One region of the Paenibacillus nanchangensis genome, then DNA from elsewhere that is predicted to be linked to it. Evidence: predicted binding sites of a transcription regulator. Region 1 holds the regulator's gene; the other holds the start of a gene.

Region 1 (3,720 bases):
GAGGCGAACAGCAACTACCGGGCCCGTTCGTTACAGCTGTACGCGGTGCCTGTGGACGTCAGCGCCCAATTGAAGGAATTGTTTTTTGACAAGAAAAAAAGCGTTGTGCTCACTTCCGCCACCCTGTCGGTCGACAAATCCTTCCAGTATATGATCGAGAATCTCGGCTTATCCGCAGCAAACGCGGAAGGACGGGTGATGACCGCCCAGCTGCCTTCACCGTTTAAGTACAGGGAGCAGGCGCTGGTGGTGATTCCGCGGGATTTTCCAAGCGTTAAAGGAAGCATCGGGGATTCGCGTTTTGTGGAGAAGCTGGTTCGTTCGCTTGCCGAGGCCGCCGTCTCGACGCGCGGAAGAATGCTGGTGCTCTTTACCTCCTACCGGATGCTGAAACAGGTATTTGATCCTTTGAAGGACGCGCTTGCCTCCGAGAATATCACCGTGCTTGGGCAGGGTGTTGAAGGGGGAAGCCGGACGAAGCTGATCCGGCGGTTCCAGGACAGCAGCGCATCCGTGCTGCTCGGGACCAGCAGTTTCTGGGAAGGCGTCGATATTCCGGGTGAAGCGCTGACCTGTCTGGCTATCGTCAGACTGCCGTTCCAGCCGCCAAACCACCCGCTGGCCGAAGCTAAAGCGGAGCTGCTGCAGGCCCAGAAGAAAAACCCTTTTATGCAGATGTCGGTCCCCCAGGCGGTCATCCGCTTCAAACAGGGTTTTGGACGGCTGGTGCGGACGGCGGAGGACCGGGGAATCGTTATTGTATACGATACCCGAGTAATTGAGTCTTATTACGGTAAATATTTTCTATATTCGCTGCCGGGGCCCAAAATGGAGCATATGCTGACCGAACAGCTGGTTCCGCGTATTACGGAATGGCTGGAAGCAGGAGCTGCCGAGGCCAGCGGAGAATAAATTTAGCTGCAAGCAATTCAAACGGTACCGGGGTGGAACCTTATCTGTAAGGGTTTTCCATCCGGCTGCCGGGCGAACCGGACCGCTGCCGTTTCCGGCTTTTGGCGGCAGGTTTGCCGTCAAAGCAGTTTGCGGACACAAGCAAGCGGTATTTGCTGCCGCTGCTCTATAGGGAACACACGCGGAACACGAACGGGGGAAGTTATGCCCGGAAGGAAGCTGCGCGGGTTACCCGGAAGGCATCTCTAACGAGGAGGATCATCGATGAAATCAGACAAAATATCGGAAGCGGTCGTACGCCGTCTGCCGGTGTACTTGCGTTTTCTGAACGAGCTGAACAAACGCGAAATCGCGACCGTTTCTTCCCAGGAGCTGGGGCAGAAGCTGGAGCTCAACCCGGCGCAGATCCGGAAGGACCTGGCTTATTTTGGCGACTTCGGCCGCAAAGGCATCGGGTATGACGTCTCGTATCTGATCGAAAAAATCCGGCATATCCTGAAGCTGGACCAGCAGATTAACGTAGCCCTTGTCGGCGCCGGTAATCTGGGCCATGCGCTCTCGAATTACAACGCCTATCTGAAGGACACGATGAAAATCGTTGCCATCTTTGATTCCTACCCGCCCAAAATCGGGCAAAAAATCAACTCGCTGACCGTGCAGCCGATGGAAGAACTGGCCGATACAATCCGGAGCCAAGGCATCCGGATCGGCATTATTACCGTCCCGGATTCCGAAGCGCAGGCCGTTGCCGATATCCTGGTCGGTTCGGGCATCGAAGCGATTCTGAACTTTGCGCCGGTTATTCTGAAGACGCCGCCCGAGGTACGGGTTCATGCGGCGGATTTCACAACCGACCTGCAAAGCCTAGCTTATTATCTGCCTGATGGAAAGGAGACCGCAAATGAGCAGCAATGACCGTAAATGGGTGATTCGCAACGGCCGGTTTGCCGTTAACTCGGCGGACCGTTCGGTTCTTACCGGCTGGATGATTGTGGATGACGGCCGGATTACGTACATAGGCGAAACCGAACCCGAGAATATAGAGGGAGTCCGCCAGGTGGACGGGAGCCGGCTGCTGTTTCTGCCCGGGCTCGTCAATACGCATGGACATGCCGCGATGTCGCTGCTCCGGGGTTACGGGGACGACCTTGCTTTGCAGGTATGGCTGCAGGAGAAGATGTGGCCGATGGAAGCCAAGTTTACCGGAGACGACGTATACTGGGGAAGTTCGCTGTCGATTCTGGAAATGCTCAAAGGCGGAACAACCACGTTCCTTGATATGTACGACCATATGGACCGGGTGGCCGAAGCGGCTGACCAGTCCGGCATCCGCGCTGTTCTGATGCGGGGCGTTATCGGTCTGTGCCCCGAGGACGTGCAGAAGGCGAAGCTGGAGGAAGCCGTCCGTTTTGCCCGCAACTGGCATGGCCAGGCGGACGGCCGGATTACAGCCATGATTTCGCCGCATGCACCGTATACCTGTCCGCCGGATTATTTTGTCAAATTTGTGGAAGCGGCGCATGAGCTGGATCTTCCGCTCCATACCCACATGTCCGAAACGCAGCGCGAGGTGGAGCAAAACGCCGCCGATTACGGCCTCAGACCCGTAGCGCATCTGGAGAAGCTCGGCATGTTCACGCGTCCGTCGCTTGTTGCGCATGCGGTCCATCTGACGGATGAGGAGATTGAGATCCTTGCACGCCACAATGTTGGGGTGTCGCATAACCCGGGCAGCAATCTTAAGCTTGCAAGCGGCGTCGCCCGTGTTCCCGAGCTCCTGAAGGCCGGCGTCACGGTTTCGCTGGGTACGGACGGCGCGGCGAGCAACAACAACCTCGACATGTTCGAAGAGATGCGCCTTGCGGCGCTGATTCATAAAGGAGTAAGCGGCGATCCTACGGCGGTGCCCGCGGCCGAAGCGCTGCGGATGGCAACAGAGTATGGAGCAAAGTCGGTCTTTTTGCCTGAGGTAGGACGCCTTGAAGTAGGAATGAAAGCCGATTTGATCGCCATTGACATTGATCAGCCGCATCTGCTGCCCCACTCGGACCTGTTATCCCATGCCGTGTACTCGGCGAGCGCCAAAGATGTGGCGCATGTGTGGGTTGATGGAAAACAGGTGGTTAAGAACGGCGAATGCCTGACGCTGGATGAAGAGCGGATCCGCCGGAGCGCCCAGCAGGCGTTCGAAGGTCTGCTGAAACGGTAAGCGCGCGGGGATGAGAGGGAGCGGAAACGGTTGAAAAGAAAGGGACAATGGATCGCACTCGGAACGTCGGCGCTGCTCTTGGTGCTGTTTGGACTCCATTTGATTTATGCTTACATTATGAAGGATCAATGGACCGAAAAAAGAGCGGCGGAAGCGGCCGCCAAAACCCAGGCCGGGCTGGTGGAGATTACGCGTGCTCAGAAATCGGTCTGGGACAGCCAATCCATCTACTGGACCCTTACCGGAACAGACGCTACCGGGCAGGAACTGATGGTTTGGGTTCGGTTTCAGCCGGGAGGCCAGCCTGCGCAAGGAGAAAACACTGTTCATGCCGAGCCGCTTAAGAACGGGCTGGATGAAACGCGGATGCGCGAGGTGATCGCCAAAGCGCTGCCGCAGGCATCGGTTGAGCGGCTTCTGCCTGGCGTATATGATGGCGAATACGCTTGGCAGCTGTTTTATAAACAGGATGAGCACTATTATTATCAGTTTTTCCGGTTTGCCGACGGCGCCGCCATCGGGAATCCGATTTACGTCAACTAAAAAAGGGCTGGGTGCGCGGTAGGCGCGCTCAGCCCTTTTTGGCTGTGTTTGGTCTG
Region 2 (3,720 bases), on a different contig from region 1:
GCTGGCCATAGCCAGCATAACGCCGGTTACGCCGCCGATCGTAAAGATCGGAATAAAGGCGAGCGAATAAAGCATCGGCGTGGTAAAAGAAATTTTGCCCTTTCGGAGCGTAAACAGCCAGTTGAATATCTTGACCCCGGTCGGAACCGCGATCGCCATCGTTGTAATCGAGAAAAAGCTGTTAACCATTACGCCTTGGCCCATCGTGTAGAAGTGGTGCGCCCACACGAGGAAGGAAAGCAGGGAGATGACGACCATACTGGCGACCATCGAAGTGTAGCCGTACAGATTCTTTTTGGAGAAGGTCGCGATAATCTCGCTGTATATCCCGAAGGCCGGCAAAATAACAATATAAACCTCCGGATGGCCCCAGACCCAGAACAGGTTCGCCCAGAGCATATCCATCCCGCCGTTGGCCATCGTAAAGAACTGGGAGCCGAACAGGCGGTCGAACATCATCAGCGCAAGCGCTACGGTAAGAACCGGGAACGCGAAGACGATAATGACGTTAGTAATGAAGACGGACCAAGTGAACATCGGCATCTTCATCAGTGTCATACCCGGTGCGCGCATTTTGATGATCGTTACGATAAAGTTAACGCCGGTCATCAGCGTACCGATACCGGAGATCTGCAGCGCAAGGGAATAGTAGTTATTCCCTACCGTCGGGCTGAACTCCAGACTCGCCAGCGGGAAGTAAGCCGACCAGCCGGCGTCCGGTGAACCGCCGATAACGAACGAAATGTTAAGCAGCATCGCGCCGAAGAAGAACAGCCAGAAGCTGACGGCGTTCAGGCGCGGAAATGCAACGTCGCGCGCGCCGATTTGCAGCGGCACGATGATATTCATAAGTCCGATAATAAACGGCATGGCCATGAACAAAATCATGATCAGACCGTGAGTCGTAAAGACCTCGTTATAGTGCTGCGCGTCCAGAAATTTCATTTCCGGAGCTGCGGTTTGCAGACGCATCATAATCGCGTCAACGCCGCCGCGGAACAGCATGAGCAGCGCGGCCAGAATGTACATGACGCCGATCCGTTTATGGTCGACAGTCGTGAGCCATTCCCGCCACAGGTAACCCCATTTCTTGAAGTAGGTCAAGCCGACGATAATCCCGAGCGTGGCCAGTGCGATACTGATCATCGCGCCGTAGATCAAGGGTTCGCCGTGAACCTTAAATTTGTCCCAATCCATTAGGTTGGCTCCTTTCAGGTTAATCAATGCAAGCCGGTATTAATGTCCTTGATGCTCGGAATGGGCATCGGTGCCGGAATCATAAGTGTGATCTTCAACAGGAGCGCTTGGCAGCGGCTGGTCCACTTCGGGATCCGGCTTGCTGTCAAACTCGGTTTGATTATCTTCAACCGCCGGAGTCGGATGGACTTCTTTATGCTCCTGATGTTCCTGGTTGCCGTTCTCATCCTCGTCGGATGCCGTGCCGCCGTGGTGGTGGCCTTCTTCCGGCGGAGGACTAAATTCCAGGTGAGTGGAAGAATACGACTTCCGGCCGACAAAATCGGTCTTCAGCAGCGTGTTGAACTCATCCTGCGTCAGCTCCGGTTCGGTGGATTTCACATCTTTAACCCATTCATCGAATTCGTCGGACGACATGGCGAGCGTTTCGAATTCCATGTGGGCGAAGCCTTTACCGTTAAAGTTGGAGTTGCGGCCCAGGTACGAGCCCGGTACATCGGCTACCAGGTTGATTTTGGTGATCATATCGCTCATAGCGTACTTCTGACCGGCAAGCTGCGGAACCCAGAAGCTTGTGATCGGTCCGAAGGAATACAGACGAAGTTCGATCGGACGATGGGTCGGGATGTTCAAGTAATTCACCGTTTCGACGCCTTGTTCCGGATAGGTGAAATGCCATTTCCAGTTCGACGAAGCGGCATAGACGACAAGCGGCTTCTGCTCCTTGTAGTCAGCGGGAACATTTTCGACAGCATGCGTGGAGCGGACCGTAACGACAGACAGAATCGCTACAATAATAATAGGGATTGCGATCCAGGTCGCTTCAAGCCATTTGTTGCCCTCCTCGTGCGGAGGAATGTAGTCTTCGCTCTGTTTGCTGGCCCGGTATTTAACGAGCATAAACACGTACAGGACGTACACAACGGCCAGTACCCCGAGCATCATGAGAATGGAGAAAATAATGGTGTCGGACAGCGTCCTTGCGGCCGGTCCTTTCGGATTCAGAACGGTGATTGAGCTGCACCCGGACAATAGCATGATCAGTCCCAAAAACAAGGCGAAGCGCGGCACTTTTTTGTTCATGATGAACTCCTTTCTGGCAGGTTCTTTATTCTTAACCGAATTCATTAACCTCTATATATACTAAGAATTTCATACCCCGAATGCAAAAGACATATTCTGTAAAATAAACTAGAAACAGTCTCAAAAGTGGCGAATTATTTGACAATTTGTGTTCAAATTGTTACAAGGGACGTGCGATATGACTTAAATCACTGTAACGACGCTGTTTTTCAGTGTTCATCTAAAGTTCAATTTTTGTTCAAAATATCAACAATGTTACTAAGTTTGTCACATTTTTTAAAGGCGTTTTTGGGGCGTTCGAGCGGTTCGGGTGGCGTATAATCAGCTTTAGCAGGGGCTTTTAATGAAATAGGATTTCCCGGGAAGGGGAAAAATCCTCAGGAGCATAATGGTAACAACATTTTTTACGTTCGGTTACAATCTCTCAAATTCCAAGTACTTCCGGTGTGGTAAGGTAAGGGAGGCAAATATGATGAGGGAATGGGAGAGAGAGATGAAATCGGTGTGGATGAACAAGAAATGGATGCGGGTGTGCCTTCTGGCCGTCACAGTGGCGGCGCTGGTCCTCGGGGGAGTGGATCTGCGGAAGGCCGAAGCGGCAGGACAGTCTTTTATGCGGATAGGCGTAAATGACGACCTGACGGAAATTCATGCGGAGTCCGTGGAGGACACGTATTATGTGCCTCTTAGAGAGACAACGGCAGCCCTTGGGTTGACGCTGAGCGGTTCCGCCGAGGTAATGGCAGTAACGGATAAAGGGCGTACCCTGCTGCGCTTGGAACCGGCTGCAAAAAAGGCCGTGCTGCCTGACGGTACACAGGTGGACGCGCCGACGCATCCCAAACATGGCCAGTTGATGGTGCCGGTACGGCTGGCACAGCATCTTGGCTACAAAGTGACCGTGATGTCCGACCGGCATGTGATCCGGCTGACGAACGCTTCGGCCGCACTTAGCGGCGATGCTTTTTATGAACGCCACCGTGAGACGTTGAAGCAGGAGGAACAAGCGATCCTGCAGGCGGAGAAACGGAAGGAAGAAGAACGCAAAGCGGCTGAACGCAAGGCGGCTGAAGAAGCAGCCAGCAAGGAGCAGGCAAAACAGCCGGAGGCTGTGAAGACTCCAGGAGCCAAAACGGTGTACCTGACCTTTGACGACGGCCCTTCGGCATCAACCGGCAAACTGCTTGATATTTTGGAAGAATACGACGCCAAAGCGACCTTTTTTATGCTTGGCAACAACATTAGCCAGCATCCGTCCCAGGTGAAACGCCTGGTGAAGGAGGGGCACGCGCCAGGTCTGCACGGCATGACGCACCGGAAAGAGAAGTTTTACGGTTCCCCGGCGGCGGCGCTGAAGGAAATGAACGATGACAACCGTTCCCTGAATAAGGCGGCGGGGGTAAGCACGAAGCTGATCCGGACTCCGTACGGAAGCAAACC

What was found. The regulator Rex, encoded in region 1, represses fermentation and respiration genes when NADH is low (regulators of the CRP and FNR family bind a similar motif). The targets are predictions, from matches to a motif close to TTGTGAAATATTTCACAA.
Region 2: the regulator Rex is predicted to act here: its motif matches at 2,408-2,425, upstream of qoxA (cytochrome aa3 quinol oxidase subunit II).

Annotation. Positions count from the first base shown of each region.
Region 1 covers NZ_JBHOFD010000028.1:24,385-28,104, forward strand. Annotated here, with positions in the region: gene dinG (ATP-dependent DNA helicase DinG) at 1-912, shown strand, start outside; gene ACE6ED_RS20865 (redox-sensing transcriptional repressor Rex) at 1,177-1,827, shown strand; gene ACE6ED_RS20870 (amidohydrolase) at 1,814-3,121, shown strand; gene ACE6ED_RS20875 (cell wall elongation regulator TseB-like domain-containing protein) at 3,152-3,664, shown strand.
Region 2 covers NZ_JBHOFD010000032.1:72,053-75,772, reverse strand. Annotated here, with positions in the region: gene qoxB (cytochrome aa3 quinol oxidase subunit I) at 1-1,197, opposite strand, end outside; gene qoxA (cytochrome aa3 quinol oxidase subunit II) at 1,237-2,280, opposite strand; gene ACE6ED_RS22670 (polysaccharide deacetylase) at 2,750-3,720, shown strand, end outside.